Regions from separate parts of the Paraburkholderia caffeinilytica genome, predicted to be linked through region 1. Evidence: riboswitches for the same ligand, from Rfam matches in the RefSeq annotation. Region 1 holds a riboswitch; each other region holds the start of a gene.

Region 1 (10,370 bases):
ATGCACCGCGCCGCGGCGAGTTATACGAGTAGGCCGTTTCATAGTCCTTGTTCAACAGGTTCTGGATCTGCGCGGCGACGTACCACGCTTTCGTGATGTCGTAGCGCGCCGACAGATTCACCACACCGTAACCGCCCAGCGTGCCGCTGCTGTCTTCACGGGCGCCGCTGACGATCCACTCGCCGCCGACACGCCACCCCGCAATGCCGCGGTTCACCGCCAGCGACGCGAAGTGCCGCGCACGCCGCACGAGATCGGTATCGCGATCGAGGTCGACGGGATTTTGCAGTGTCACTGACGCGCGCACATCCGTCTTGCCCACATGACCGCTCCACGATCCTTCGAGTCCCTGCACTTTCGCACGGCCGACGTTCTCGGCCAGATAGATGCCGGGCGTGACCTGCTCGTAGTCGATCAGATTCGAATAACGCGTCTGGAACGCGGTAAGACGCATCACGCCCAGCACATTCGATGCGTACTGCAACGCGGCCTCGATCGAATGGCTGCGCTCCGGCTGGATCGACGGATTGCCGCTGGTCGGATAGTACAGATCGTCGAAACTCGGCGCGCGGAACGAATCCGAATAGCTTGCAGTCGCCTTCCAATGTTCGGTGATGTCGAAGCCGTAGCCGAGATAGTAACTGTTCGCTCCGCCGAAATCGGAATACTGATCGCGCCGCACGTTGGCCTGAATCTGATTGCGCCCAAAACGCCCCGTATAGCCGGCAAAGCCTGAGTCCACATGCCGGTCGGGCGCGGCAAACGTATCCGAGTCGAGACTCTGATCCAGATGCTCATAGCCGACCTGCAGTTTCTGCTGCGCGGCGAGCGCGAAATCGTTCTGCCACGTGTACTGCCGATTGTCCGTATCGAAGCGGCCGTTGTAGAGGCCGTTGGCATTCGACACGCTGCGGTCGTCGCCTTCGGAAACGATGAAGTGCGTGGTCCACCCGTCGGTCAGCTTGCCGTTCGCGAACACCGACAACTGACGCACTTTGCTGTACAGGTTGTTCAGATCGGTCGGCACACCATACGCGTTGTCGTAGCTGTTATTGCCGTTCGACTGGAAATACGTGACGCCCGCGTCCCACTTGTCGCCGAACTTGCGACGCAGCGAAGCCGAGATGCTTTCGTTCAGATAGCCGTTCGCGTTCGGATTCGCGTTGGGTGCCTGTGACGGATTGAGCGAAGAGAAACCGTCGTCTTTCGAACGCGCGAGCGAGATGCTGAAGGTGGTGTTGCCGTCTTGATCCAGCGCGCCGTTCACGCCGGCCTGCTGCGTCTGCGTGTGATAGCTGCCATAGCCCACCGAAAAATTGAAACGCGGCGGATGGTCGCCGCCGTCTTTCGTGAATACCTGTACCACGCCGCCAATTGCGCCGGACCCGTATAACGCGGACACGTTGCCATTCACGACTTCGACGTGATCGATCTGGTCGAGCGGAATCTGCGCGAGTTGCGGCGCGCCGAGACTCACCGAATCGACCCGCACGCCATCGATCAGCAAAAGCGATTGCGTCGACGACGCGCCGCGCAGAAACAGGCTCGCCGTGGAACCCGGGCCACCGGTGCGCGAAATCTGCGCGCCGGGCGCGAGTTGCAGGAGGCCGGGCAAATCGGTTGCGGTCGTATCGGCGATGTCCTGCTGATCGAACAGCGTGGTCTGCGGGATCGCATCGGCGAGCGGTTGCGGCCCGCGCTCCGCGGTAACGACAACAGGCGACAACACCGTGGGTGACGAACCGTCAGCCTCTCCATCGGCCGAGGAAGAGGAAGACGGCGACGAAGACGCAGCAGCTTGCGCATGCGCGACGAGCGGCAGGCTCGCAAAGGCGAGCAACGCCGTGCGAGCGATCGGGGACAGCATGGGATGACATTCCTGTGGATAGCGTGCACGGCCCGCTTCCCCGCGGGCCGATGCGTAACGAGGCGCCCGCGTTGTTTTACGTTTGCGCGGGAACGAGCCTCTCCCTCCGGCCGGTATCCGGGCTGGCGACACATCGATCCCGCCTTCCCACGCGTGACGCGCAGTGGCACACTCGCGTGTTCGGCTTCAAACACGCGATCGGGATCGACCTGCATGACACATGCGGTCGCTTACCGTTGCGGGGGCAGCGCAGGTTGGTGCGTTCAGGCGAACGGCACGCCCTGCTTCCCGTTTAACTGCGCGCACTGTGGAAAAGCACGCGCGGGCACCAGAGTGCGGCCAGTTTAGGAGCGGCCTTCAGGTCCGTCAAGAATGGTTAATCCGTGCGCGAACTGTTCTGTTAAGTGCAGGTTATTGTCCGATGCGTGAGTTGTTTTTCATCATAGGGGCGACAAAAGCGTGCACAAAGCGATGTTGTTACGTCTCGAAACGAGACAATTGTCGGAACCTGCGACATTCCGCGCTAAAATGCGATGTCTTTAGAGGACGCAGCAGATGCTCACCGAACTCGAAACACTTTCCCAGAATATCGGCAAGCTGATCGCGATCAGCCAACGCCACAATGAGGCGCGGCTCGCGCTCGAAGATCAGCTCGCTCAAATGCGGGCCGAAGCAGAGGCCACGCGCGCGGAACTCGCGTTGATGCGCGAGGAGCGCGATGCGCTGCAGGCGGAACGCGACGCGCTGTCGGCAAAGATCGACGACGCCCAGGTGCGCCTCAATGCGATCCTCGAAAAACTGCCGCGGGCCCGCGCGCACAGCGAGCCGGACAATCAGCTCGATCTGCTCGAGGACGCGCCGCATGAGGACGAAGCCGAGCGCGACGTCACCCGCCACGGAGAAAATGCATGACCACCAAGCAGATCGAAGTATCGATTCTCGGCGTGCCCTATCGCCTCGCCTGCTCGCCGGAAACCGAAGGCGCGCTGCTTGAAGCGGTTGCACGCGTCGACGCCGAGATGTCGAAGATCCGCAATAGCAGCAACGTGCGCGGCACGGATCGCATTGCTGTCATGGCTGCGCTGTCGCTGGCATCGGAACTGCTTAAGCTGCAAAGCAGCGTGCGGCACGGAGAAGCATTTCCCGCAGAAGAAATCCGGCGTACAATGCACCAAATGAACGAACAGCTGGGTACTGTGATTCAGCAGTACAGCATGCAGTAAGTATCTTGTAGCCGGTCCCGAGATCGGCTGCGGATTCAAACAAGGTGCATGAGCAAAGATTCGTGCAAACGTTTTGAATTCAATCGGTTTGACTTCCCTGCCTGGTTCGCCAAGGTCATATATTCCTTGAACCAATGCCATGTGCACGGTTGTGGAAATTTGTAGCACGGGTGTGCGCGTCACTCTGTCTGATGTACCCGAAGTGCTGCTAACTGCGACCAATTCTGAACCCCCGGTTCAGGATGCCGGCCTAGCGGCTAAGGCGGGGACCTTCTTCAAAACGGCATCGGACTTCGGTTCGGTGCCGTTTTTCTTTTGGTCCCGGTTTTTCTTCTGTATTCTCAAACCTTTAACGTTCAATTCGATTCATGCGCTACTGGCTAATGAAGTCCGAACCGGACGAAGCAAGCATCGACCATCTCGCAGAGGCGCCGCAACACACGTTGCCGTGGACTGGCGTGCGCAACTATCAGGCGCGCAACTTCATGCGCGACATGATGCAGGTCGGCGACGGTGTGCTGTTCTATCACTCGAGTTGCCCCGAGCCAGGCATTGCGGGGCTCGCGGCGGTATCGTCCACCGCGTATCCGGACCCCACTCAATTCGACAAGAAGAGCCCCTACTACGACCCGAAGTCGTCGCAGGAAACGCCGCGCTGGCTGCTCGTCGATGTGGTGTTCAAAAAGAAGATTCCGTTGATTCCGCTTGCCGCGCTGCGCGAGCATGAGGAATTGAAGGACATGCGCGTGCTCGTCAAAGGCAACCGCCTGTCGATCACGCCGGTGACCGAAGCCGAGTGGCGCTTCATCACCAAACGTCTTGTTTGACGTTGCCTGCGCACCTGTGACCCGGTGTCGCTTGACTCATGCTCAGATCGGCGCACGACCGAAGGCAAACGTTGAGCAAACGTCAAATTAGGGAACCAAGCTCAGGTTACAAGCGCCTAACGGACTCGCAAACGTTGTGCCATCGCATGGCGTTCGCTCCAATCGCGCACAACCCGTTCAAGCAAGGAGTCCAACAATGACGAAAAACACCGCACGTGCACTCGCTCTCGCGCTCGTGTGCGCCGCGCCTGCCGCGCTCGCGCTGACACCGGCCATGGCTCGCGCGCAGGGTGTGGCGCCGTATCAGCCCGCGGGCGTGCTGTCGCTCAATGCGCAGGCCAGCGCGGAAGTGCCGCAAGACGTCGTCGACATCACGCTGTTCTATGAGCAGGAAGCAAGCGATCCGTCCGCGCTCACCGCTACGCTGAATCAGCGCGCCGACGCGGCGTTGCAAAAAGCCAAGGGCGTGAGCGGTGTGACGGCTCGCACCGGCTCTTTCTCGATCTACCCGTCCACCGATCGTGACGGCCGCATTTCCGCATGGCGTGGCCGTACCGAAGTTGTGCTCGAATCGCACGATTTCGCCGCGGCGTCGAAGCTCGCCGGTCAGATGGCATCGACCATGCAGGTCGGCAACGTGCAGTTCTCGCTCTCGCCTGAAGCGCAGCGTGCCGCGGAGCAGAAGCTCACCGGCGAAGCCATCAAGTCGTTCCGCGAGCAAGCCGCCTCGTCGGCGCAGGCGTTCGGTTACAACAGCTATTCGATTCGCGAGGTCAACGTCGGGCACAACGGCGTCATGCCGCGTCCCATGATGATGATGAGCGCACGCGCAATGAGTGCCGATGCGAAGGCATCCGCGCCGGTGCCGATCGAGGGCGGCACGTCGACGGTCACGGTCAACGTGTCGGGCTCGGTGCAGATGAAATAACGCGTTTGCGCCAGACGTCCCGCGTTAATGGAAAAGCCACGGCATGCCGTGGCTTTTTTTCTTGGCTGCTCACTACGATAAAACGTAGCGGTTAGTGCGCGCGAGGCAACCGCGCCGGTTCACCGCGTATCGACGACGAAACCGCACGGGTACGCTAAACCGGAGCGCTCAGTTCGCACCGACGGCTTGCGCCGGTTCACGCCGCGCACGGCGATAGGACCACACCAGTATCCCGATGCCCACGAGGATCATCGGCAGCGAGAGCCACTGGCCCATCGAGAGGCCCATTGCGAGCAAGCCGAGGAAATCGTCCGGCTCGCGCGCGAATTCCACCGTGAAGCGCGCAAGGCCGTAGCCGATCAGGAACACCGCGGAAATCGCGCCCATCGGCTTCGGTTTGCGTGAGAAGAAGAACAGCACGAAGAACAGCGCCACGCCTTCCAGCGCGATCTCATACAACTCCGACGGATGACGCGGCAGCATGTGATATTGCGCGAACACTTCGTTCAGATGCCATTTCGCGGCCAGTTGCGGATGCGCGGTGAGCCACGTGGCGTCGTCCGGCGCGGCGCCTGGAAACAGCATCGCCCACGGCGCCGACGGATCGGTCACGCGGCCCCACAACTCACCGTTGATGAAATTGCCGAGGCGCCCTGCCGCGAGCCCGGTCGGCACCATCGGCGCGACGAAATCGGTGACCTGCAGCCACGAGCGCTTGCGCTGATACGCGAACAGCACCATCGCCAACGTCACGCCGAGGAAGCCGCCGTGAAACGACATGCCGCCTTCCCACACCTTGAAGATGTCGAGCGGATGCGCGAAGTAAAAGCTCGCCTTATAGAACAGCACGTAGCCGAGCCGGCCGCCGAGGATCGTCCCGAGCACACCGTAAAACAGCATGTCGTCGATATCTTTAGCGGTCCAGCCTTGCGCGGCGACGTACGGCAAACGCAGCCGCAACCGGCCGACGACGATCGCCGCGATGAACGCAACGAGGTACATCAGTCCATACCAGCGCACTGCAAGCGGCCCCAGATGAATGGCAACGGGGTCGAAATTCGGGTGAATGAGCATCGTGTTGTTATGGGCAGTTCAGGTTCAGAAGCGGATTTCTAGTCGAGTTTCAAGTCGCAGCCGGCGGTGTGAGCATCATGCGGCGCATGCATTGGACGGTTCGGCTTGCAATGCGTTCGCGGCAGCATCGCGCCTAAGTCTGAACGCGAGGCGCCGCGAACTGCGCCTCCGTGGCGGCCGCGTGCGCCCGCACGATCTCGATGAAGCCGGCCAATACCGGACTCACCTCCGCCGTGCGCCAAACCAATCCCGTCTCGATCGCCGGCACCGATTCGGAGAGCGGCCGGTACACGACGCCGGTGCGGCGCAGGTTACGCAACGATTGCGGCACCAGTGCGACGCCCATTCCGGCGGACACGAGGCTCACGATCGTCTGCATCTGGATTGCCTCCTGGCCGACCCGGGGCGCCAGGCCCGCCACGCCGTAGCAATCCATAATGATGTCATAAAAGCCTGGCGCCAGACGCCTTGGAAAGATGACGAGCGGCTCGTCGGCGACGTCGCGCAGGCTGATGGGCGTGTCCAGCCACTCCGCGTGCGGATCGGCCCTGGAGCCGGCGGCGCTGCCCACGCGCTTCGCCATGTCCGTCGACATCGCGATCACCAGCGGCTCGCGGGCGATCGGCAGCCACGAGAGCTGGGGGGCATGGCGCGACGGTAGCGGCGCGATCACGAGGCCCGCGTCGATGCGCCCGGCCACCAGTTCGTCGATCTGCACGTCGCTGGTGGCTTCGGTCAGTTCGAGGCGCACCCGTGGATGGCGTGCGCCGAAATCGCGCAGCAGCAACGGCAGCAGGCCGTAGTCGGCTGTCGAAACGAAGGCCAGCGACAGCGCCCCCGCCTCGCCTCGCGCGAGGCTCTGCGCCAGCGGCCGCAGCCCCTCGGCGCTCGCCAGCAGGCGCTGCACATCGGGCAGCAGGGCAGCGCCCACCGGCGTGAGCTCGACCGAGCGCTTGGTACGCGCGAACAACGCGACGCCAAGTGTTTCCTCCAGCGCCCGGATCGACTGCGACAACGGCGGCTGCGTCATGGAAAGACGCGCCGCCGCCCGTCCGAAGTGTTTTTCTTCGGCGACGGTCACGAAATAGCGCAACTGGCGCAGGTCAGGAACGGCAGGCAGCATGATTAATATGTTTTTCGACCTAATCAAGCCTGAATAATATATTGGACACGCGTTTCGCAAAACTGCACCCTAGCGCGACGCGTCGGAACTAAACTGAACTGACCCGAACCGCCGGATCGGCCGACGCCACCGGCAACGCATGGGCAGTGTCCCCGGCCTCTGCGGCAGCATCCGAGCCCCGCACACGCAGCACGGATCAAAACAAAACAGATTGGAGTCCCCCATGGCATACAACCGTCGTTCGAAGAACATCACGCAAGGCGTGGCGCGTTCGCCGAACCGCTCGATGTACTACGCACTCGGCTATCAGAAAGAGGATTTCGACAAGCCGATGATCGGCATCGCCAACGGCCATTCGACCATCACGCCGTGTAACGCCGGCCTGCAGCGCCTGGCCGACGCCGCCGTGGCCGCCGTCAAGGGCGCGGACGCGAATCCGCAGATCTTCGGCACGCCGACGATTTCGGACGGCATGTCGATGGGCACCGAAGGCATGAAGTACTCGCTCGTGTCGCGCGAAGTCATCTCCGACTGTATCGAGACGTGCGTGCAAGGCCAGTGGATGGACGGCGTGGTGGTGATCGGCGGCTGCGACAAGAACATGCCGGGCGGCATGATCGGCATGTTGCGGGCAAACGTGCCGAGCATCTACGTGTATGGCGGCACGATCCGTCCGGGCAACTGGAAGGGCACCGACCTGACCATCGTGTCGTCGTTCGAAGCCGTGGGCGAGTTCACGGCCGGCCGGATGTCGCAGGAAGATTTCGAAGGGGTCGAAAAGAACGCGTGCCCGTCCACGGGCTCGTGCGGCGGCATGTACACCGCCAACACGATGAGCTCGTCGTTCGAAGCGCTGGGCATGTCGCTCCTGTATTCGTCGACGATGGCCAATCCGGACCAGGAAAAGGTCGACTCGGCAGCCGAATCGGCGCGCGTGCTGGTCGAAGCGGTCAAGAAGGATCTGAAGCCGCGCGACATCGTCACGAAGAAGTCGATCGAAAACGCGGTGGCCGTGATCATGGCGACGGGCGGTTCGACCAACGCCGTGCTGCACTTCCTCGCCATCGCGCACGCGGCTGAAGTGGAATGGGCCATCGAAGACTTCGAGCGCATGCGCAAGAAGGTGCCGGTGCTCTGCAACCTGAAGCCGTCGGGCCAGTTCGTGGCGACCGATCTGCACAAGGCCGGCGGCATTCCGCAAGTCATGAAGATCCTGCTCGACGCCGGTCTGTTGCACGGCGATTGCATCACGATCACCGGAAAGACGATCGCCGAAGAACTGAAAGACGTGCCGAGCAAGCCGCGCGCCGATCAGCAGGTGATTTTCCCGATCGAGCAGGCGCTGTACAAGGAAGGCCATCTGGCGATCCTGAAGGGCAATCTGGCCGTCGACGGCGCCGTCGCCAAGATCACCGGCCTGAAGAACCCGGTCATCACCGGTCCGGCCCGCGTGTTCGACGACGAGCAAAGCGCGCTGGAAGCCATTCTGGCCGACAAGATCGTTGCCGGCGATGTGGTCGTGCTGCGCTACCTCGGCCCGAAGGGCGGCCCTGGCATGCCGGAAATGCTCGCGCCGACCTCGGCGATCATCGGCAAGGGGCTCGGCGAAACCGTCGGCCTGATCACCGACGGCCGCTTCTCGGGCGGCACGTGGGGCATGGTGGTCGGTCACGTCGCGCCGGAAGCGTTCGTGGGCGGCACGATCGCACTCGTGCAGGAAGGCGACTCGATCACGATCGACGCGCACAAGCTGCTTCTGCAACTGAACATTGACGACACCGAACTGGAACGCCGCCGCGCTGCGTGGCAGCAGCCTAAGCCGCGTTACACGCGTGGCGTGCTGGCGAAGTTCTCCGCGTTGGCGCAGCCGGCCAACAAGGGCGCGGTGACGGGTTAAGCGCGCATTGAGCACGTGCCGCTGATCCGCCTCGGCTCCCGGGACGGACCCGTAGCATGGCTCGACGCCGCATCGGCTGCGTCCGTTACGAAAAAGCGCAAAGGGGCGCACGGAAAACCGTGCGCCCCTTTCCTTTTATAATGCGTGAACCACGAGTCGGGCACTTGCACCGGCGGAGACCAGAATGAAATCAATGTCGTATGCAGCGCTTGCAGCGGCCGGTGTGCTGAGCGTTACGTTAGGCGCCGGCAGTCCGGCGGCACACGCGGAGGCCGCCGCCCTTACGTTGGCCCAGCAGCAGAACTGCATGAGCTGCCACTCGGTGACGCGTCCATTCATGGGACCGGCGCTGCATGACGTCGCCGCGAAATACGCCGGCCGCGAAGATGCCGCCACCTATCTGAAGCACAAGATTCTGGATGGCAGCACGGGGGTGTGGGGCGCGGTGCCGATGCCCGCGAATACGCAACTCACGCCCGATCAGGCGGCTACGCTGGCGAGCTGGGTGATGACGCTCAAATAACGGCGCTCAAACGACGACTCAAATGAGGCTTCAAGCGAGGACTCAAGCGAACCCCGCCCGATTAAAGCGGGTAGCGCGCCCGGACAACGGCGCGCCCTCTGCCATGATCAAGCGCCGCCCGAGCGCCGCGCGATCTCCTGATCGACCGCCTCCTGTACCCAGCCGGTCAATTCAGTCTCCAGCGCCAGCGCCACTTCGCGCGTGATCTGGTTGACGAGCCAGGACGTGTGATCCTGCAACGCCTCGCGGCAACGTGCTTCGATGATGCCGCGCCCCTCGCCTGTCAAGAAACCCGCGAATCGTCCACGCAGACGTTCGGCGATGACATCCGCATCGAGATTCGGCTGCGGCTGTGCGAGGGCTTCGTGAGCGATATCCGGCGGCACGATCGCGCCCGCCTCGATGGGCGCATGCGGTTCAGCCCGATCGAATACCCCCGCTGACGCAAAGTCCGGCTCATGTCCGTGCCGGTGTCCGGCAGCGTGGTGTGCCCTCGAGCGCTTTTTCGGGTGAGCGGGCTCTGCCGGATGCGCTTGCTCCGGCGCATGTTCTTGCTCCGGCACATGCACCTGCTCCGACACATGCGCCTGCTCCGGCACATGCTCTTGCTCCGACACATGCGTTTGCTCCGGCACATGCGCGTGCTCTGACACATGCGCTTGCTCCGGCGCGAGTGTCGGCTCCTTTGGCGCGTTCACGGACTCTGGCGCAAGCTCCGGCTCGCGCCTGGGTTCTGGCGCAAGGACCGGCTCCTGCGCGGTCTCCGGATCGGACACAGGCTGGGTAGCCGGCGCCGCCGCGCCGCCCGTCGCAGGGCGCGCCTGGGCTGGATTGCCCGGCACGAGGATCTCGTTCAGAACCGGGATCGAACTATCGTTAGGATCGGACACGCGCGCTCTCCGTGTTTG
Region 2 (10,370 bases), on a different replicon from region 1:
CGAGCAAGGCCGCATGCAGTTCGGGGTAGCCGCCGGGCAGGTAAAGGGCGTCGGCGTGCTCCGGCAGCGCTTCATCGGCGAGCGGTGAGAAATAGTCCACGTGCGCGCCGAGCGTTTCCAACAGCGTGATGTTGGCCGGATAGATGAAGGAGAACGCGGCATCGCGCGCTATCGCGATCCGCTTGCCGTCGAGAAGACGCGGCGGTGCTTCTTCTTCAGGCGTGCCGAACTCGACCGGCGGCGGCAATTCGCTCAGCGCGGTGTGCGCGAGCGCATCGGCGGCGCGCTCCAGACGCGTGTCCAGGTCGTCGATTTCCGCGGCCTGATGCAAGCCGAGATGGCGGTCGGGCAATTCGATTTCGTCGTTGCCGCCGATATACCCGCACCAGCGCAGGTCCGGCGACAACGCCTCCTCGAGCATTTGCGCGTGCCTCGCCGAGCCGACGCGATTGGCGAGTACGCCGTAAAACGGCACCTGCGGCCTGAATTGCGCGAGACCGAAGGCGACCGCGCCGAAGGTCTGCGCCATCGCCTTCGCCGAAATCACCGCAAGCACCGGCACGCCGAATGCGGTTGCCAGATCGGCGCTGCTCGGCGTGCCGTCGAACAGGCCCATCACGCCTTCGATCAGGATCAGGTCCGCTTCGGCCGCCGCCTGCGCGAGCAGGTTCCGGCAGGCCGGCTCACCCACCATCCATAGATCGAGCGACAGGACCGGCGCGCCGCTGGCGCGCGCCAGGATCATCGGGTCGAGAAAGTCGGGGCCCGTCTTGAATACGCGCACGCGTCGTCCCAGCCGCCGATGGTAGCGCGCCAGACCGGCGGTAATCGTGGTCTTGCCTTGACCCGATGCGGGCGCGCTAATGAACAGGGCGGGGCACGCGGACATCGCTCAGAACTCCACGCCGCGCTGCGCTTTCACGCCTTGCTCGCGATACGGGTGCTTGACGATGCGCATTTCGGTGACGAGGTCGGCGGCTTCGATGAGCGCGTCCGGCGCGTGACGGCCGGTCACCACCACGTGCAGCATGTCGGCGCGCGCGTTCAGTACCGACAGCACTTCGTCGAGCGGCAGGTATTCGTACTTCAGCACGGTGTTCAGTTCATCGAGGATCACCATCTGATAGTCGCCGCTCTCGATCATGCGGCGTGCTTCGTTCCACCCTTTGCGCGCGGTGGCGATGTCGGCATCGCGATTCTGCGTGTTCCAGGTGTAGCCGTCGCCCATCGTGACGAAGTCGCAGTTGGCGATCGCGCCGAGGAAGTCGCGCTCCGAGGTATGCAGCGCGCCCTTGATGAATTGCACGACGCCGAGGCGCATGCCGTGGCCTAGCACCCGCACGGCCATGCCGAATGCGGCGGTGGTCTTGCCTTTGCCGGTGCCGGTATTGACGATCAGCAGACCTTTTTCGACGGTCGCGCCGGCCTGCTTTTTCTCGTGGCCTTCGCGCCGGCGCTCGGTCATGCGTTGATGCGATTCGGGATCGGTCTTCATGGGAGGTCCTGTTCTTGAGTGCCGTTGTTTGTCTGTTCTCGGGCGGAGTGGGCGGTGGTCGAGGCTATCGCCACCGTGACGCCGTTGTGGATGGTTTTGCGCACGAGTAGCCGTGCGTTAGAGGCATTGGGTGCAAGCGACGCAGGCGAGGCGATGGGTGCAATCGAGGCAGCCGATGCAACTGACGCAGCCGACGCAAATGTCGGCGTGAGGGCCGCACCGGGAGCGTTAGCCGTATCGGATCCGGTCGCTGCGGCGAGCAAGGCGCACGGTTCGCAGACGCCGTCGATGCCGAGATGCTCGCGTGCGGCCGCAGACGGATTGTCGACGGAGATCGCCGCAATCTGTTCGCGGCTGAACAGCTTCAGCGGCAGTGCATGACGTGCGCAGAATTCGACCAGGCCGGTTTCGTGAGCTTTGATGTCGACCGAGGCAATCGTGCGGATTTCATCGAATGCGTGCGAGCCGAGTGCGGCACGCACAGCTGTTTCGATTTGCTCTGCGGAGCTGTGCGAACGGCAGCCGATGCCGACGGTTAGCGTTTTCATGGCACGTCCGTGGGGTTCGCGGGGCTAGTTGCGTTTGCCGCTCGCGCAGCCTCCAGCGCTCCCGCCGAATCAGCATTGATCGCATCCCGCGCCCAGGCCAGCGACGCCACGCCGCCAATGACCACGATCGCCGGCGAGCCGAGTCCGGCGCGCGAGACCGCATCCGCGAACTCGCCGAGCCGCGCGAGCGTATGCCGTTGCTCGGGACGCGTAGCCGATTCGATCGCCGCGCACGGCGTTTCGGGGCTCATCCCGGCCGCGAGCAATGCGTCGACGATTTCGTTGAGCCGCCGCATGCCCATGTAAACCACCAGCGTCATCCGCGTGGCGGCGAGTGCGGCCCAGTCGGGCTCGCCGCTGCCGGCGCCGTGTCCGGTGACGAACACCACGCCTTGCGCGTGATCGCGATGCGTCACGGGAATGCCGATTGCCGCGGGCGCCGCAATTCCGGCGGTGATGCCGTTGATCACGTCCACGTCGATGCCGGCGGCATGCAGCGCCTGCTGTTCCTCGCCGCCACGGCCGAACACGAACGGATCACCGCCTTTCAGACGGGCGACACTGCGTCCCGCCTGCAGATGGTCGAGCATCTGCGCGACGATGCCGGCTTGCGGCGTTGACGGATGCCCGCCGCGTTTGCCGACGTACACGACCAGCGCATCGGCGCGCGCGAACTGCAGCACGTCGGGGTTCACCAGATCGTCGACCAGCACCACATCGGCTTGCGCCAGCGCGCGCGTCGCCTTGAGCGTCATCAGCTCGACGTCGCCGGGGCCGGCGCCGATCAGCCAGGCGCGGCTCATCGCGGCGTGCATGGCGAGCGCCATGTCGTGACAGGCGGAAACGGATGAGGCTTGATGAGGCCGCAGGCGGCGGACATTGAGGTCATGCGGTGTGACGGATTACGCGCGACGAACCGGGCCGCTCGCCGCGTTTCCCACAGGAACACGCCAACGGCCGCGCTACGTCGTGCTTTTTGCGCCTTCACATCCGTCCCTCGCGGATTCCGGCAGCCGGCAGCGTGACGCTCACTGCCTCCGCGTCTGGCCGGTATCCGGGCTGACGGCCTCACGCGTTTTGCCTTCCCGTCCGGATTCGTCAGACAGTGGCATCAAAAACGCATGCGCGATGCGAAAGCACCGCAGGTCGCTTACCGTTGCGGGGACAGCACAGGTTGAGCGCAGCGAGCGCGGCCTGTTTCCCGTTTAACTGCACATGCGAACGCATATGCGGGCACCAAACGCGCGCATACGATAGCACAGGGCAGGCCGCGCCGACACTGCGGAAAGGCCCTGCCGCGGCCCGCGCTTCCTTGACGGCGCGGGGGTCGCGGGCCTAAACTCGCACGCACTTTGGTGCTCGTGTGCGCGCTCGTGCGCATGCAGTTAAACGGGAAACAGGGTGCCCACCTGCAATGGACCGGGTCAACCTGTGCTGCCCCCGCAACGGTAAGCGAAAAGCGGTGCGTTTTTCAGCGCCGCGGAGCCGGCTTCGATGTCCACGCGCAAGGCCGCGTCGGCATATAACCACTGGGCGAGAAATCACTCGTCCGGGAAGGGGAAGCGGCGCTTTCGCCAGCCCGGATACCGGCCAGATTACGAAGAATGACTACCGCGGGGATGCGGTGGGGCGTTCATGACCTCATTCCTGTTTTCTGTTTTTCAGTTGCCCCGGCAGCGCCGTTGTTCGTCCCCGTGTTTGGTCAGTGTCGTGGTTTGGGGCATGTGCCTCGTTTGCCCGACCTATACACATTGACAATGCGCCGGCGTGCACGTGCAACTTCTAGGATCGACCTCACGATGCAAACTCAAATGCGCAAGATCCCCGTCACCATCGTCACGGGCTTTCTCGGCAGCGGCAAGACCACGCTGCTGCGGCACATTCTTCAGCATGCGGGCGGCAAGCGCATCGCGGTGATCGTCAATGAGTTCGGCGAACTCGGCATCGACGGGGAAATCCTCAAGGGTTGCGGCATCGGCTGCGATGAGAACGGCGTCGAAACTGAAGGGCAGCTGTATGAACTCGCGAACGGCTGCCTGTGCTGCACCGTGCAGGAAGAGTTTTTCCCGGTGATGGAAAAGCTGGTCGAGCGCCGCGAGCAGATCGACCACGTGTTGATCGAAACGTCCGGTCTCGCCTTGCCGAAGCCACTGGTGCAGGCGTTCAACTGGCCGCAGATCAAGAATAGCTTCACTGTCGACGCGGTCGTCACCGTGGTGGACGGCCCGGCTGCGGCAAGCGGCCAGTTTGCCGACAATCCGGTCGCGGTGGATGCGCAACGCAAGGCCGATCCGAATCTCGATCACGAATCGCCGTTGCACGAATTGTTCGAAGATCAATTGTCGGCGGCCGATCTGGTGATTCTGAACAAGACGGATCTGCTCGACGAAGCGCAGCAGGCTTCTGTCGAGGCCATCATCCGCGAAGAAATTCCGCCGCAAGTGAAGATCGTGCGCGCGCAGATGGGTCAGCTCGACTTGCATACGCTGCTGGGCCTCGAAGCAGCGTCGGAAGAGACGATCCATCTGCGCCACGACCATCACGGTTCGGCCGAAGACGCCGATCACCACCACGACGAATTCGATTCGGTGGTGGTGCAGGCGCATGTTTCGTCGCGCGAAGCCGCGATCGCCGCGTTGCAGGGGCTCGTCGAAACGAACACGATTTACCGCGTCAAAGGTTTCGCGGCGCTGCCGGGCGCCGCGATGCGTCTCGTGATCCAGGGCGTGGGCCGCCGTTTCGATAGTTACTTCGACCGGCGCTGGCAAGCGGGTGAAGCAGGTGAAGGGAGCGAACGCCAGCAAAGCCGCTTCGTGCTGATCGGCGAGGACCTCGATCAAGCCGTGCTGCAACAGGCATTCGACGCCGCCTTGGGCGCCGTGGCGAGCGCCCTGCCGCAACAGGCGTAACCACTTATGCATCTGTTGCGCACCACGCCGGGCGGTTTTGTCGACGACACGCAAGGCGTGATCCGTATCGATCAGCGGCCCGCCGATATCGTGGTGCTCAGCTCCGCCGACACCACGCTGTCGCTGCTCGCGAGTGTGTTTCCCCGTCTCGGCGAGGGCTTTCCGAGTGTGCGGCTCGCGAACGTCACGTATTTGCGGCAACCGGCGTCCGTCGATTTCTATGTCGAAGACGTGTTGCAGCATGCGCGTGTCGTCGTGGTCGATCATCTTGGCGGCGAGGCATATTGGCCGTACGGGATCGAACAGGTGGTCGCGCTCGCCGAGCGCAAGCAGCAGACGCTCGCGATGTTCTCCGGCGATCTGCAGGAAGACCCGAACCTGCTCGCGCGCAGCACCGCCGACGCCGATCTGTGCCATCAGCTATGGCGCTATCTGCGTGAAGGCGGGCCGCAGAATGCCGAGGCGTTCCTGCGTTTTATCGCGTACCGCTCGTTTGGCTGGGGGCGAGAGCCTGCGCTGCCGCGCGCGTTGCCTGCCGCGACGCTCTACCATCCCGAACGCGACACGCCGATCATGGCCGACTGGCAGGCGCGTTGGCGGAAGGGCGCGCCGGTCGCCGCGATTCTGTTCTACAAGGCGCATCTGCAGGCGGCCAACACGGCCGTGTTCGACGCCCTGATCGATGCGCTCGAGGCGCAAGGCCTGAATCCGCTGCCGATCGCGATCACCTCGCTGAAAGATGCGATGAGCCGTGAAGTCGTGCAGCAGCTGTGCGCGCAGCATGATGTCGCGCTGGTGCTCAATACGACCGCATTCGCCGCGTCCGCCATCGACGACCCCGAGCCGCTCGCGCTCGCCGGCGACGCACCGGTGATGCAGGTGATCCTGAGCGGCGGCAATCGCGAAGACTGGGTCAAGGACAATCAGGGCCTCAACTCGCGCGATATCGCCATGCATATCGCGTTGCCGGAAGTGGACGGCCGCATCATCACGCGGGCGATCAGCTTCAAGGGCCTCGCCTATCGTTGTCCGCATACCGAAGTCGATGTGGTCCGCTACCAGCCGGACCTCGAACGCGTCGGCTTTCTGGCCGAACTGAGCCGCCGCTGGTGCCGTCTGCGCACGCTCGGCAACGCGGACAAGAAACTCGCGCTGATTCTCGCCAACTATCCGATGAGCGAAGGGCGCATCGGCAATGGCGTGGGGCTCGATACACCGGCCTCGGTGGTCGGCATTCTGACCATGTTGCGCGATGAGGGATATCGCCTGGCCGAGCTGCCCGCCGACGGCGACGCGCTGCTGAAGAAGCTGACTGAAGGCGTGACCAACGATCCGGTCGTGCGTGACTTGCGGCCTGCGTTGCAAAGCCTCGCGCTCGACGACTATCTTTTGTACTTCAACGCATTGCCCGCAGAAACCCGCTATGCGCTGAATGCGCGTTGGGGTTCGCCCGAACAGGATCCGACGTTGCGGCGCGGCCGTTTTATGATCGCAGGCTGGCGCTGCGGGCAGGTATTCGTCGGGATTCAGCCGTCGCGTTCGCGCGAGCAGGGCGATTACGCAAGCTATCACGACGCCGAACTCGTGCCGCCGCATGCCTATCTGGCGTTCTATTTCTGGCTGCGTCACCAGTTTGGCATCGACGCGGTCGTGCATGTCGGCAAGCATGGCAATCTCGAATGGCTGCCGGGCAAGAGCGTCGCGTTGAGCGACGCCTGCTGGCCCGATCTGATTCTCGGTCCGATGCCGCATCTGTATCCGTTCATCGTCAACGATCCGGGCGAAGGCAGTCAGGCGAAGCGTCGCGCGCAGGCCGTCATCATCGATCACCTGATGCCGCCGCTCACGCGCGCCGAAAGTTACGGGCCGCTGCAGGATCTCGAGCGCCAGGTCGACGAATACTATGAAGCGCTGATGGTCGATCCGCGCCGCTCGAAGCTGTTGAGGCGCACGATTCTCGCGACCATCGTCGAGCATAGGCTGCATGACGAGTTGAGTCTTGCGGAGCCGAACGGCGAGGACGCTGAAGATGCGCTGCTGACACGGGTCGATGCGTGGCTGTGCGAGTTGAAGGAAGCGCAGATTCGCGATGGTTTGCATACGTTCGGGCAATCGCCTGACGGTGTGCAGCGGCGCGATACGTTGCTGGCGCTAGGACGCTTTCCGGTCGGCGATGGGCAGGGCGGCAAGGCCGGGTTGATCGATGCGTTGGCGCGCGATCTGCGAATCGACCATCTATTCGATCCGTTGTCGGTGGATTGGGCGGCGGTGTGGGACGGCCCACGACCGGACGTATTGCAGCAGGTGAGCGATGCGCCCTGGCGGCACTATGGCGATACGCGCGAGCGTCTGGAACTGCTGGCGGCCGAGATGTTGCGCGAAGTGTGCGGCGATGCAACGTCCGATGCGGCGCCCGCAAGCGGGGTGTTGCCGCAGGCGGAACGTGTGATCGAACGCTTGCGCAACGACGTATTGCAGCGGCTCGACGCCTGCGGCCCGCAGGAGATGCTGCATCTGAAGCGCGGCCTTGAGGGGTGCTTCGTGCCGCCGGGGCCGAGCGGTTCGCCGTCGCGTGGACGGCCCGACGTGCTGCCCACCGGCCGCAACTTCTATTCGGTCGATACGCGCGCTGTTCCGACTCAAGCGGCCTGGTCGCTCGGTTTGAAATCCGCGCAACAGTTGATCGAGCGGCACTTGCAGGAGAAGGGCGACTATCCGCGCGCGATCGGCCTCTCGGTATGGGGCACCGCGACCATGCGCACCGGCGGCGACGATATCGCCCAGGCACTCGCCTTACTCGGCGTGCGGCCGAAGTGGGCCCCAGGCAGTCATCGCGTGACCGACTTCGAGATCATGCCGATCGAGGCCTTCGACCGGCCGCGTATCGACGTCACGTTGCGCGTATCCGGCTTTTTCCGCGATGCCTTCGCGAACGTGATGCATCTGTTCGACGCCGCCGTGCAGGCCGTGGCCGAACTCGACGAGCCCGAAGCGCTGAACCCGATCCGCGCGCGCGTGCTGCGCGAACGCGACGCGCTGATCGCGGGCGGCATGGACGCCGCCGAGGCGCGCAGGCGCGCCGGCTGGCGCGTCTTCAGCGCGCGGCCCGGCGCGTATGGCGCGGGTCTGCAGGACATGATCGACTCGCGGCAATGGCAAACCGACGCCGATCTCGCGAACGCCTATCAGGCATGGGGCGGTTACGCCTACACGCAGAAAAGCGCCGGCGAAGAAGCGCGCCACGCGTTCGGCACACGTCTCGCCGCGATGGACGTTGTGCTGCAAAACCAGGACAACCGCGAGCACGACCTGCTCGATTCAAACGACTACTACCAGTTCCAGGGTGGCATGGTCGCGGCGGTGCGGCATCTGGCGGGCAATCAGCCGCAGGTCTATCACGCCGATCACAGCAACCCGGCCGCGCCGCGCGTGCGTACCCTGCATGAAGAGATCGCGCGGGTGATCCGCTCGCGCGTGGTCAATCCGAAATGGCTCGATGGCGTGAAGCGCCATGGCTACAAGGGCGCCGCTGAAATTGCGGCGACGGTCGACTACCTCTACGGCTACGATGCAACAGCACGGGTGGTCGCCGATCATCAATATGCGCTCGTCACCGACGCCTATCTGAACGACGCCGGCACACGCGAGTTCTTGCAGCGGCACAATCCACACGCCATGCATTCGATCTGCGAGCGTCTGCTCGAGGCGATGCAGCGCGGGCTGTGGCAGACGCCCGGCGACTATCGCGCGCAAGTCGAACAGCATCTGCTCGCGAGCGAGCAGCAGATCGAAGGAATGCAAACATGAACGCAGCGGTCCAACGGCCGGTTTTTCCCTTTGCCGCGCTGATCGGTCAGGCGCCATTGCAGCAGGCCCTCTTGCTGGCTGCGATCGACCCGGGTCTGGGCGGCGTGCTGGTGAGCGGGCCGCGCGGCACGGCGAAATCGACTGCGGCGCGCGCGCTCGCGGAACTGTTGCCGGAAGGGCAATGGGTGAATTTGCCGCTCGGCGCGAGTGAGGACCGCTTGATCGGCACGCTCGATATCGAAACCGTGTTGCGCGATCGCTCGGTGCGTTTTTCGCCTGGCTTGCTCGCGAAGGCGCATCGCGGCGTGCTGTATGTCGATGAAGTGAATCTGCTGCCCGATGCGCTTGTCGATGCGTTACTCGATGCGGCTGCCGGCGGCGTGAATACCGTCGAGCGCGACGGCGTCTCGCATAGTCACGATGCGAGCTTCGTGCTGATCGGCACGATGAATCCGGAAGAAGGCGAATTGCGGCCGCAGTTGATCGATCGTTTTGGGTTGATGGTCGAGTTGCGGAACTGTTTTGAGGCGCAGGTGCGTCAGCAGATCGTCAAGACACGTCTCGCGTTCGATCTCGACCCACAGGGTTTTCGTGCAGGATATACCCGGCAACAGGAAGCATATGTTCAGCGAATTCGCGCGGCGCGCGAAGCGCTGGCGCAACTCGACTTCGACGACACCGTGCATGCGCATGTCAGTGCGCTGTGCATCGATGCGGCGGTCGACGGATTGCGTGCCGATCTCGTGATGCTGCGCGCGGCGCGGGCGTTGGCGGCGCTGGAGCAGGCGGCTGCGGTGACGACGGAGCATGTCGAGCGGGTCGCCGAGGCGGTGCTGATGCATCGGCGCCACGATCGCGAGACGCGTGCCGAGGGTGATGTGCGCGAGGGCGAGGCGTCGCGGCAGGCTGCTGGCAATGAGGACGCCGCGCTTTCGTCACCTCCGTCACCTTCGCCATCTTCTCCCGATACGGCGTCAGGCGCCGCTGCCGGCGATAGCGATTGGGGTTACCTGCCGCCGCAGCCCGCGGGCGTCGCGCAGATCAAAGGCGTCATTCCGCTCAACGCAAAAAAACGCTGAGCCATCGGAAGGGCGCCGCCGCTGACTCGCGCAGCGGTTTTCGATGGCGGCAAGGTGCCGGCGCAGGTCCGCGTAGCCGCTTGCAAGGCGCGCCGGGCAAGCGCATTGCATGGCTGCCGACGCTCATCGCAATGCGTCAGGACCCTCTGCGCGCCGAGCATCTGCGTTTTGCGCGTGAGGCGCCGCGGGCCGGTGTACTGCATTGCTTCGTGCTCGATTGCTCCGGTTCCATGCTGGGCGGGCAACGTCTCGCGCTCGCCAAAGGGCTGCTGATTGCGCTGTTCGATCGCGCAAGCGCCTCTCGCGCCGAGGCGGCGCTGGTGTGTTTTGGCGGTGCTGGCGCCGCTCTGCGCTTCGGTCCGGCTGTGCCGCGCTGGTGGAACGAGCGGTGGCTAAAACCGGTGGGCGGGGGCGGCGGGACGCCGCTGGCGTCCGGCGTGCGCCAGGCTGCGCAGGTGCTGGAGCGCAGCGCCCGACGCAAACCCGCGCAACAGCGCTGGCTGTGGATCCTGACCGACGGCCGCAGCGGCGA
Region 3 (10,370 bases), on a different replicon from region 1:
GTGTTCGGCCTGTCGACTGCATTGCAGGACGAAATCACCATCGACGGCGGCGTGGTGACGCAGAAGAACTTCCTCGATTTCCCGGTCGTGCGGATGAACGACTGTCCGGTGATCGAAACCGACATCATGCCGAGCCAGATGCATCCGCAAGGCGTCGGTGAACTGGGCGTGCCGCCGGTCGCGCCGGCGGTGGCCAATGCGGTGTTCGCGCTGACCGGCCAGCGCTTGCGTGCGTTGCCGTTGAGGCTTGCGTGAAGGCTTCAGATTGATGGAGAAAACATGGGATCGCTCAACATCAACGGCCGGGCAGTGGCCGTACAAGCCGAACCGGACATGCCGCTCCTGTGGGTGCTGCGCTGCGACCTCGGCATGACCGGCACCAAGTTCGGCTGCGGCGTGGGCATTTGCGGCGCGTGCACGATTCATCTCGACGGCAAGGCGGGCCTTGCCTGCCAGACGCCGATGTCGAGCCTGCACTCGCAGAAGATCACCACAATCGAAGGCGTGCAGGGCGCCGAAGCACAGGCGCTGAAAGCAGCGTGGATCGATCTCGATGTGGTGCAGTGCGGTTATTGCCAAAGCGCGCAACTGATGGCGGCTTGCGCGTTGCTCAAGCAGAAGCCCAATCCCACCGATGCCGACATCGACGCGGCGATGTCCAACATTGTGTGCCGTTGCGGCACGTATCCGAGGGTGCGGGCGGCGATTCACCAGGCGGCCGCGAAACGGCGGCCCGCTTAGGGCCGACAGCTTAGGGCCGGCACCACCGCAGGCGGGGGCGCCTGGGTGAGCCAGAACTATCCACGAGTCAGGCGCGCTCAGTTCGCCAGCATCTCCACGACTGCCACCACTACCGTAAAAACGCCGATACAACCGCCCAATGTGGCTGCGCCTTGCATGAATTGCGACATACGTGACCCCGTAACGTGGTGAAGAGGCTCGTATTTAACCCGAATTGAAAGGTAAAAGAAAGCTTGTCAATAATAGTGATTTACCCGGATGAGACGAGACGAGGCGGGAGGGTCAGGGCGCCTTGGCAGCCGCGGTCGGCACGGCCTTAGCCGACGCAGCCGCGGCAGCGTTGGATACCGCTGCTCCAGGCGCCGTCTGCGCATCGGTCTCCCATCCACCGCCGAGCGCGAGGAACAGGTTGACCTGATCGATCGCCACCTGACCTTCCGCGGCTGCCACCTGAGATTTCGTCGAAGTCAGCGTGCGGGTTGCGTCCAGATCCGAAATGAACGACTCGCGTCCGGCGCGATACAGCCGATGCGTTTCGTCCGCTGACTGGGTGGCCGACTTCAACGCGGCACGCAAGGCGTCGGCGCGGGCGTAGTCGGACGCATAGGTCGCGAGGCTGGTTTCGGTTTCGCGTAACGCGGTCAGCACCACGCCGTCGAACCTGGCCAACGCCACATTGCTCGACGCTTGCGCTTCGCGCACACGACCCCGCGCGCCGTTCGTGGGGAAGGTCCAGCTGATCAGCGGACCGAAGCCCCAGCGCGCCGTCGGCGAGGTGCCGAGGTCTTCCAGAACCCCGGTCAAACCCGCCGACGCACCGATGCTCACCGTCGGATACAACGCGCCCGTCGCGACGCCGATGCGCGCCGTCGATGCCGCCAGCTGACGCTCGGCCTCGCGCACGTCAGGGCGGCGTTTGAGCAACGCGGCGCCGTCGCCGACCGGAATCGGCTGACGGATTCGCGGCAGCGTGCTGCACGCCAGCACGGCTGGCGGCAAGTTGGACGGCGCGCGTGCGAGCAGCGCCGCGAGCCGGTATTGCGCGATCTGGCGGCGCGCGGTATAGCGCGGAATATCCGCCGCCAACGTATCGACCTGGGTCTGCCCGCGCGTCACGTCGGTCTGATTGCCGCGGCCCGCATCGCGTAGCCGGCGCGATACGTCCACACGCTCCTTCTGCAAGGCCAGCGACTGCTGCGCGATTCTGAGCTCCTCGGTAGCCGAGCATTGCTCGACGTAAGAGCGCACCACATCCGCGACCACCGTGATCCGCGCGAGATCGCCGGCCGCCTGCACGGATTCCGTGTCCGCCGCCGCCGCTTCGACACCGCGTCGCAGCTTGCCGAACAGATCGATTTCGTATGAGATGCTGATGCCGATGTCGCCTTCATTCACGACCGGCAGCTTCTCGGTCAGCAGAAACTGCTCGGCCGATTCCTGCGCGCGTTCGAGCAGCACCGAACTCTTGCCGGAGAAGCCGCCCTGCGCCTGCGCGACGCCCAGTGCTTCACGCGAACGCGCGAGGTTGGCTGCCGCGACGCGCAAGTCGGTATTCGATTGCAGCGCTTCGTCGACGAGGCTGTTCAGCACGGGATCGTCATAGAGTTTCCACCAGACCGCCGGCACGTTTTGCCGCGTGGTCAGTTTGGCATCGGCGCCCTCGATCGGCGCATTGGCGAGTGGCGCGTTGACCAGCGCCTGCTTCGGCAGCGCGTAATCGGGGCCGACATTCACGCAGCCGTTGAGCGCAACGGCCAACGGCAACAAGGGCAGCAGCGGCAATAAGGGCAGGGCGCGCGATGGCTTCATTGCGATGCGCCCGACATGGCGGCAGCAGACGCCGGTTGCGCAGCAGCAGCGGCGGAGGCAGCCGGAACCGCAGAAGTAGCCGAAGCCGCCGATGCATCCACCGCACCCGAAGCGCCCGCAGCCGGACGCGGCTTGCCGGTCGGCGACAGATCGCGCACCGACACAGTTGCCGTGCGTCCGGCGATCATGCGGAAATCGGCTGGCACCTCGTCGAGCGCGACGCGCACCGGAATCCGCTGCGCGAGCCGCACCCAGCTGAATGCCGGGTTCACGTTCGGCAGCAGATTCGATCCTTGCGTGCGGTCGCGGTCTTCGATCCCCGCGACGATGCTTTGCACGTGACCGCGCAGCACGTTCGGCTCGCCCATCACCTGGATATCGACCCGCTGGCCGATGTCGATACCGCGCAGCTTGGTTTCTTCAAAGTAACCGTCGACGCGGAACGAATGCATATCCACCACCGCCAGCACCGCACGGCCCGCCGAGACGAATTCGCCGCTACGCGGCGCGCGGTCGTTCAGATAACCGTCGACCGGACTCACGATGGTGGTGCGTTGCAGATTCAGTTTGGCCGTATCGATCGCGACGTTCGCATCGGCGAGCGCGGCTTCCGCCGTTTCGACACGCGAACGGCTTTCTTCGGCGACTTCGGCCGCGACCAGGTTGCCGAGCTGGCGATTGCGCGCGTCTTCGCGGCGCGCCTGATCGAGGGTGGCGCGGCGTTGCTGCGCGGTGGCCTGCGCCTGGCGCAGGGCGAGCGCATAGCGGGCCTGATCGATCACGAACAGCACCTGGCCTTGTTTGACCTGCTGGTTGTCCACCACCTCGACCGATGAGATCAGCCCCGAGATATCCGGCGCGACCTGGATCACATCGGCGCGCACGTGGCCGTCGCGAGTCCACGGTGCGAACATGTAATAGGCGACCAGTTTCCACAGCACGAAGGCTGCCACCACGACGACGATCAGGGTCAGCAGAATCTGACCGACGGAGAACCAGGTTTTTTTCACGTTATTAGTCTGTGCGAAACGACGACGACAAGGCCCAGCACCAGCACATAGATGCCGAGATCGAAGATGGAGCGATGCCAGACAAAGCGGTAAAAGCCGACGCGGGCGAGCACCGTGCGGATGGCCAGGTTGATCAGATAGGCGACCAGCATCAGCACGAGCACGGCCGGCACGAACACGCCGAAGATATCGATTTCACCGATCATCGCGGGAACGGGCAAAGGAGTGGATCGGGTTGCGGGACAGGCGCATCAGGCAGCGGCCTCCGGTTCGGGCGGCGTGGGTGTGATTAGCGTGGCCGGAAACAGCGAAAGACGCAAGCCGACCAGCGCGTGCAGCGCCTCGCGCAATCGGCGCGCGGAGGTTTGCGCGGCCAGGCCCGGCGTGCCGGCATTGGCGAGTCCTTGCGCGGTGACGCGCGCCACGGCGGCATCGATCGACGACATCAGGCTCTCGGGCACCGGTTGGCGCGTTTTCCGGTCGACGCAGGTTTCGAAGTACCGGCACACGTCTTCGAGGACATGATGGATCGCGGCCGGCGCGTCGCCACCGAGCTTGTGCGTCACGCGGCGCAGATCGAGTGCGTTGAAGGCGATGCGCAGATCGCGGAAGCTTTCGATTGACGGATGGCGGTGGTCGTCCGTGGCGGCGAGGCGCGGGATCAACTGCATCAGGCGGTCGAGCATGCGCGCGGCGAGATTGCGCGGGTCTTCGATTGTTCGCGTGGACGCGGTCAGCGCCACGTCGGCCCAGCTCGAGCGCAACAGCCGCGAGGCCGCGAGTTCGGCGCCGAACGGCCGTGTCGCGCGGGTCCACAGATACGCATACAGCAAGCCGGCAAGACCCGCGAGATTGCTGTTCACGAAGATCAGGAAGTCGGCCGAGTAGGCATCCTGAATGCTGATGAAGGTAGCCGTATTGACGGCCACGAGCACCGTCACCATGTTGAACTGCGGGCGCGGGATCAGCGTGCCGACAAGGATGAACGGCGCGGCGAACAGAATAACCAGCATCGGGAAATCGTGCACGTGAGGCAGCACGGCGAACAGATAGATGCCGGCGGCCACCACGCTGATCGCCGTGGCGACGAAGAACTTGAACACCATGGGCGCGGGTTCGTCGAGCGCGGCGAAGAAGCAGCACGCGATGGCGGCCAGCGTCACCGCACTGGCGCCGTCCGCCCAGCCCGAGCCGATCCACAGACTGCACGCGATGATCACCGCGGCGCCCGCCGATACAGTCGAAAACAGCATGATGCCGCGGTCGAAGAACCGTTCGGTGCCGCCCAGCCGCCAGTGGCGAAAACGTGGCCGCCACGAGCCTTCTTCGCGCGTGATGATGATGCGCAGCGAGCGGCAGTCTTGCCAGAGGTCGATCGTCTGTTTCATACGCCACAGCGCGTTCGAAAGCAGCGCGCCGTCCCAGGTCGCCAGCGCGGCCGGCAGCGGCTGCATCGCGGCGATGCGCTCGCGCAATGCGTTGGCTTCCGGGTCGGGGTGATAGCCCCCGCTGGCTGCGGGAAGCGGCGCATGGAACCACTTGATGACGTCGTTGAGCAACGTCTCGAGACCCTCGGGCCAGGTCTGGCGGCCGCTGTTGTAGAGGGCGACTAGCGGGTCGGCCAGCGCCGACATCATTGGCAGCAGCAACTGCATGCGCCCGCGCAACTCGTGAGCACGCGCCAGGATGTCCGGCCGGGTATGGTCGTAGGCAAGCTGGCTCAGCAGGAGTTCCAGCCCGTTGATCGTGCTCGCGATCCGTTGACGGGCTCCCGAGATCGCCGAGCTCGCAATGCGCCCGGACAGCGTTTCGGCCGCATAGAACGCGGCGTCGCGAAACCACGCGTCGGTCCGCTCGATGATGATAGGCGCGAGCCGGCTGGGAAACAGCGAACTGCCGACAATGCTCGCGCACACGATGCCGAGCGTGATCTCCTCGGTGCGGCTGATGGCCAGATCGAACACGCCGCCCGGATTGGTCACCGAAGGCAACGCAATGATCGGCATGGTGTAGGCCGCCAGCATGAACACGTAGCTGCGCGCGGTGCGATCGGCCACCGCCAGATACAGCAACGTGCCGGTCCACAAGGCGACGATCACGCTGAACAGATACGGTGATTCGACGAAGGGCGGCACCAGCAACACCGCGGCCGATGCGCCGAGCACGGTGCCGAGCGCACGATAGAGCGCCTTGGAGCGGGTCGCGCCGACAAACGGGTTCGACACGATGTAGACGGTGGCCATTGCCCAGTACGGCCGCGGCAATTCGAGCGAGAGACCGATGTAAAGCGCGATCATCGCCGCGGCAAACGTCTTGAGGGAGAACAGCCAGTCGCGGATGGAGGGATAGGCCATAAACCGTTACGCGGCGGCTTCGCCGAGCCGGCTGACGGTCAGGAGCGGCGTGGCGCACGCTTCGGAAACGCTAAAGGCCGCGAGCACGCCATGGCTCGCACGCCGCCATTTTCTGGCAGCGACGACCAGGGTCCTGCTGACAATGCGGCGCAAAGCATGGAGATTCGACATGGCCGCTATTGTATTTCCTGGATATTCGTTAGCAAACTGTTGAACCGGATTTTTTGCAGAGCCGACGGATTCGACGATGCACCGCGTTCAAGATAGAACATATTGATCAGGAGCAAGCTGCATGACATTCAATCTTTCGCGATGCCTGGCGCTGGGATGCGCGGCCGCCGGGGCTTCCATCCTGGCATTGCTCATGCAACCGGTATTCGCGGCGCATCCCTACGCGTCGCATCTAAAACCGGTGGCGACGATCTCGGACACACGGTTCACGATCGACACGTCGCAAGGGCAAGCTGAATTTCCGCTGTATCTGTCGAAGGATTGGAACGTCGCGCAACCGCAGGTGACGCGTGCGGTGATCGTGATTCACGGCAAGCTGCGCAACGCGGACGTGTACTTCCGCACTGCGCAGAACGCGCGTGACGCTGCCCACGCGGATGCCGACAGCACGCTTCTGATCGCGCCGCAATTCCTCGCCACGCTCGACACGCGCATGCATGGCGAACCGGCCGATCTGCTGCGTTGGACCGGCGACGCGTGGATGGGCGGCGAGGCGGCGCGGGCGCCGTTGCCCATCAGTTCGTACGCGGTACTGGACGCGATCGTCACGCGTCTCGCGGATCGCAAGCTGTTTCCGAATCTGCGGCATGTCGTGTTCGCAGGGCATTCGGGTGGCGGACAGGTCGTGCAGCGTTACGCCGTCGCGGCGCATAACATCGACGTGCTGACGAATGAAGGCATCGATGTGCGCTACGTCGTGGCGAGCCCGTCGACGTATGCCTATTTCGATGCGCAACGGCCGAATGCGCAAGGTGTGGCGGCGCCGTTCGATGCCGCGCAATGCGCCGACTTCAACCAATGGAAATACGGCATGGACAATCGGCCGCCGTACCTCGACGACCGTTCGCCGGCAGAACTCGAAGCGACTTATGTGTCGCGCCGCATTGACTACCTGGTCGGCGGCGCGGACGACGATCCGCAGCAAAGCGCGCTCGATAGAAGCTGTGCCGCCGAAGCGCAAGGTCCGCAGCGTGTCGCGCGCGCGGAAGCGTATTACCGGTACATCCAGTCGCGTCATCCGGAAGGGCTGAAGCAGCGCTTTCATATCGTGCCGGGTGTGGGTCACGATGGCGCGCGCATGCTGACATCGGTTTGCGCATTGTCGGCGATGTTCGACACCAAAGGATGCGAGCAATGAAAGGAGCGGCATGAACCGTGCTGCCACGATAAGGTCACCTTTCGAACGGCCGTGCCGACATGAACAACACCCGAATCCTCGCGGCCGCGATCGCCGCACTATCGCTCAGCGCCCTGTTGCCGTGCTGCGCGAATGCCGACGATGCGCCTGGCCCGTGCGCGTCGCTCACACGGATCGTCGCGGCGGCGCCGGACGGTTTGGCCTCGCTGACGCCGGATGACGGCCGGGGCGTCGCGCAACCCTACGGCGATGCCGGCCACCATGTCCAGCCGCGTCGCGAGCGTCGCAACTCGACCATCGAGAGCGGCGCGATCTCGATGCGCGGAAACACAGCGGGCGGCACGCCGAGCGCATGAACGATTGCGGCCCTGATGACCGGCGCGTGCGTGACGGCCGCGACATGTTGCGTATCGCGCGGTGTGCGGTTTGCTTGTGCGCCTGATGCCCAGCTTTTTGACTCGTCCGTGCCGTCGCTCGACGCATCGCCCGCTCGCCCGGTTGCCCGCTCGCTCAACGCATCGTCCAACGCATCGAGCCACCGTCCTACCCGTTTCACGACCTGATTGAACGACTCCCCGCCGTGCGCGGCAGCGTCGGGATCATGTGTCCATCCTGAGAGGTCTTGCGGCGCTTCGGCGGCGAGATCGGCGAGACGGCGGCCATGCCACAGGCCGTAGTCCATATCCGCCAGCCCGGCCTCGACCGATGCGCCTTGCCCCAAGGCTGCGGCGCCGATGCCCAAGGCCGTTGCCGTATCGCGCGCGCAAACGGCCGGGCTGACGAAAACCGCGGCGTCGTCCGGAATCGACAGACGCGCACGCGCGGCGCTTGCTTCGGCGAGGCCACGCGCGTCGAGCGGATCGTCCGCGGGGAAGCGGCCCGCGCGCATCGCCGCAGTCGATGCGTGGCTGATCAGTAACAGCCGTGTGTCCATTCAGTTCATTTCCAGAGAGGCCGGGCCGGAGCGGGACGCATGAAACGCATGCTTTGGATTGCCGGGGGCCCAAGTTTAGCGCGTAGAATAGCGTCACTGCGAAGCACGGAAGCCGGTGAGAGCCCGGCGCGGTCGCGCCACTGTAATCGGCATTCACGAGCCGAAAGCCAGACCTGAGCTTCGCACCATCCCTCTTCAATCGACTATCGGGGCGCGTTACCCCCAAGGAGATGTCCATTATGACTCACGCCGTTTTCGATCCCGCTACGCAGCCTGCTGCACAGCCCGTTGCCCAACCCACGCCGATTCCGCTGCGTGAATTGCTGCCTTGGGTCGTATTCGGCGGCTTGCTGCTGTTGCTCGCGCTCTATTTCGTCGGTGCGGAACAGGGCGCCACGTCGCTGGTGCCTGGCATGTACGTGCACGAATTCGTGCACGACGGCCGCCATCTGCTCGGCTTTCCCTGCCACTAACGGGGTCGAACATGGTCGGTAAATTGTTGGTACGCGGGATGCTTGCAGGCATCGCCGCGGGATTGCTCACGTTCGGCTTCGCCAGATTGGTGGGCGAGCCGCAGGTCGACCAAGCCATTTCCTTCGAGGAAAAGGCCGAGGCAGCCAAAGGCGAAGCGCCCGAACCTGAGCTCGTCAGCCGCGACACCCAGGCGGGCCTGGGATTGTTGACGGGCGTGGTGACGTATGGCGCCGCGTTCGGTGGGCTGTTCTCGCTGGTGTTCGCGTATGCGTACGGCCGCGCCGGCGCGTTGAGCGCGCGCGCGTTGTCCGCATGGCTGGCGCTTGGCGCGTTTATCACGCTGGTGATCGTCCCGAACATCAAGTACCCGGCGAATCCCCCTTCGGTGGGCGACCCCGAGACGATCGGAACGCGGACCGGCTTGTTCTTCCTGATGATTGCGATCTCGCTGGCCGCGATGGTGTTTTCGCTGAAGGTTCGACGCCGCGCAGCGCTGAAGCTCGGCGCGTGGAACGGCTCGATTGTGGCAGGCCTGGTGTTCGTCGCGATCATTGCTGCCGTGCAACTGTCGATGCCGACGATCAACGAAGTGCCCGCGACTTTCCCGGCGGTGCTGTTGTGGAAGTTCCGCGTCGCGGCGATCGGCATGCAGGTGGTTATGTGGACGACCGTCGGGCTGCTGTTCGGCGCTCTGGTCGAACGAAGCAAACTGCTGGTTCCCGCGAACCGCAGCGCCGCGAAGTCTGCTTACCTTTGATGGGGGGCGTGGCCGCGTAAGCCGCGGCGAAGCCGCTTTCCTGTTAGCGCAAAAGGCGTGACCGCGTAAGCCGCGGCGAAGCCGCTTTCCTGTTAGCGCAAAAGGCGTCACCGCGTAAGCAGCGGAGAAGCCGCTTTCCTGCTAGCGCAAAAGGCGTCACCGCGTAAGCAGCGGAGAAGCCGCTTTCCTGCTAGCGCAAAAGGCGTGACCGCGTAAGCCGCGGCGAAGCCGCTTTCCTGTTAGCGCAAAAGGCGTGACCGCGTAAGCCGCGGCGAAGCCGCTTTCCTGTTAGCGCAAAAGGCGTGACCGCGTAAGCGGTCACGCCGACATGCAGCGCGAGAGAAGCCAGCTACATCAAGTACTTGGCGCGCTTGCCAGAATGTTATCCACAGGCTTGCGAACATTTTCTGTGGATAAGCCAGCCCTCCGCAATGCGTCCATCCGCGCGAACCGCGTAGCCGATCATCCCTGCATTCACCCGCACCGCCAACAACAAACCGATCTGCGTCAAGCACTTAGGTGCGTAGCCCCGTTGTTATCAACAACCCTCTCCACATTTTCTGTGGATAAATTGATCCCGCGTTGTACAAGGTCCGCAAACATCTGTTCCGTTTGAACTCAACAACTTGGTTGTTGGCATACGGTCTCCGGTTGTCCGTATTCACTTTCGCTACCGCGTCGAGGGCGCGGCTCGGGAAATGCCGCTTGGAGCCTGGCCGCGTGTGAGGCTCGCCACGATCAGGCTGGAGCTTGATGAAACGAAGCTGGGCGTGCAGCGTTCCGGCGATCCGGCAGGCCAGCGCAAGCTGGTCGCGGACAAGCTGAAGGTCGAGAAGGCGCAGGTTGTCCGGCAGCAGCAGGAGCTGGCCGAACGCGAGCGGCAGGACGCTGAGTCACAACTGACCGTAGTGGTCATGTTTGA

What was found. A riboswitch is a leader RNA that binds a small molecule or an ion and turns the genes downstream of it on or off. The one in region 1 is predicted to bind cobalamin.
Region 2: it holds a riboswitch for cobalamin, as region 1 does, so the genes downstream of both, cobA (uroporphyrinogen-III C-methyltransferase) here and DSC91_RS29570 (TonB-dependent receptor domain-containing protein) in region 1, are expected to answer to the same signal.
Region 3: it holds a riboswitch for cobalamin, as region 1 does, so the genes downstream of both, DSC91_RS12565 (CbtB domain-containing protein) here and DSC91_RS29570 (TonB-dependent receptor domain-containing protein) in region 1, are expected to answer to the same signal.

Annotation. Positions count from the first base shown of each region.
Region 1 is NZ_CP031467.1:2,955,174-2,965,543, reverse strand. It holds gene DSC91_RS29570 (TonB-dependent receptor domain-containing protein) at 1-1,867, opposite strand, end outside; cobalamin riboswitch at 1,959-2,215, opposite strand; gene DSC91_RS29565 (ATPase) at 2,423-2,779, shown strand; gene DSC91_RS29560 (cell division protein ZapA) at 2,776-3,090, shown strand; RNA gene ssrS (6S RNA) at 3,182-3,363, shown strand; gene DSC91_RS29550 (EVE domain-containing protein) at 3,459-3,917, shown strand; gene DSC91_RS29545 (SIMPL domain-containing protein) at 4,114-4,845, shown strand; gene lgt (prolipoprotein diacylglyceryl transferase) at 5,014-5,919, opposite strand; gene DSC91_RS29535 (LysR family transcriptional regulator) at 6,053-7,042, opposite strand; gene ilvD (dihydroxy-acid dehydratase) at 7,266-8,939, shown strand; gene DSC91_RS29525 (c-type cytochrome) at 9,124-9,462, shown strand; gene DSC91_RS29520 (DUF2486 family protein) at 9,570-10,352, opposite strand.
Region 2 is NZ_CP031466.1:1,689,510-1,699,879, reverse strand. It holds gene DSC91_RS07550 (cobyrinic acid a,c-diamide synthase CobB) at 1-889, opposite strand, end outside; gene cobO (cob(I)yrinic acid a,c-diamide adenosyltransferase) at 893-1,495, opposite strand; gene DSC91_RS07540 (cobalamin biosynthesis protein) at 1,492-2,043, opposite strand; gene cobA (uroporphyrinogen-III C-methyltransferase) at 2,040-2,846, opposite strand; cobalamin riboswitch at 3,072-3,299, opposite strand; cobalamin riboswitch at 3,380-3,652, shown strand; gene cobW (cobalamin biosynthesis protein CobW) at 3,843-4,952, shown strand; gene cobN (cobaltochelatase subunit CobN) at 4,959-8,759, shown strand; gene DSC91_RS07520 (magnesium chelatase ATPase subunit I) at 8,756-9,838, shown strand; gene DSC91_RS07515 (vWA domain-containing protein) at 9,970-10,370, shown strand, end outside.
Region 3 is NZ_CP031466.1:2,834,220-2,844,589, reverse strand. It holds gene DSC91_RS12615 (xanthine dehydrogenase family protein molybdopterin-binding subunit) at 1-255, shown strand, start outside; gene DSC91_RS12610 ((2Fe-2S)-binding protein) at 280-741, shown strand; gene DSC91_RS12605 (efflux transporter outer membrane subunit) at 1,024-2,550, opposite strand; gene DSC91_RS12600 (efflux RND transporter periplasmic adaptor subunit) at 2,547-3,560, opposite strand; gene DSC91_RS12595 (DUF1656 domain-containing protein) at 3,557-3,766, opposite strand; gene DSC91_RS12590 (FUSC family protein) at 3,812-5,914, opposite strand; partial or broken gene DSC91_RS12585 (MarR family winged helix-turn-helix transcriptional regulator) at 5,930-6,085, opposite strand; gene DSC91_RS12580 (alpha/beta hydrolase) at 6,207-7,283, shown strand; partial or broken gene DSC91_RS38215 (hypothetical protein) at 7,343-7,534, shown strand; gene DSC91_RS12570 (histidine phosphatase family protein) at 7,525-8,217, opposite strand; adenosylcobalamin (AdoCbl) riboswitch at 8,315-8,402, shown strand; gene DSC91_RS12565 (CbtB domain-containing protein) at 8,457-8,690, shown strand; gene DSC91_RS12560 (CbtA family protein) at 8,702-9,448, shown strand; gene DSC91_RS12555 (hypothetical protein) at 10,171-10,370, shown strand, end outside.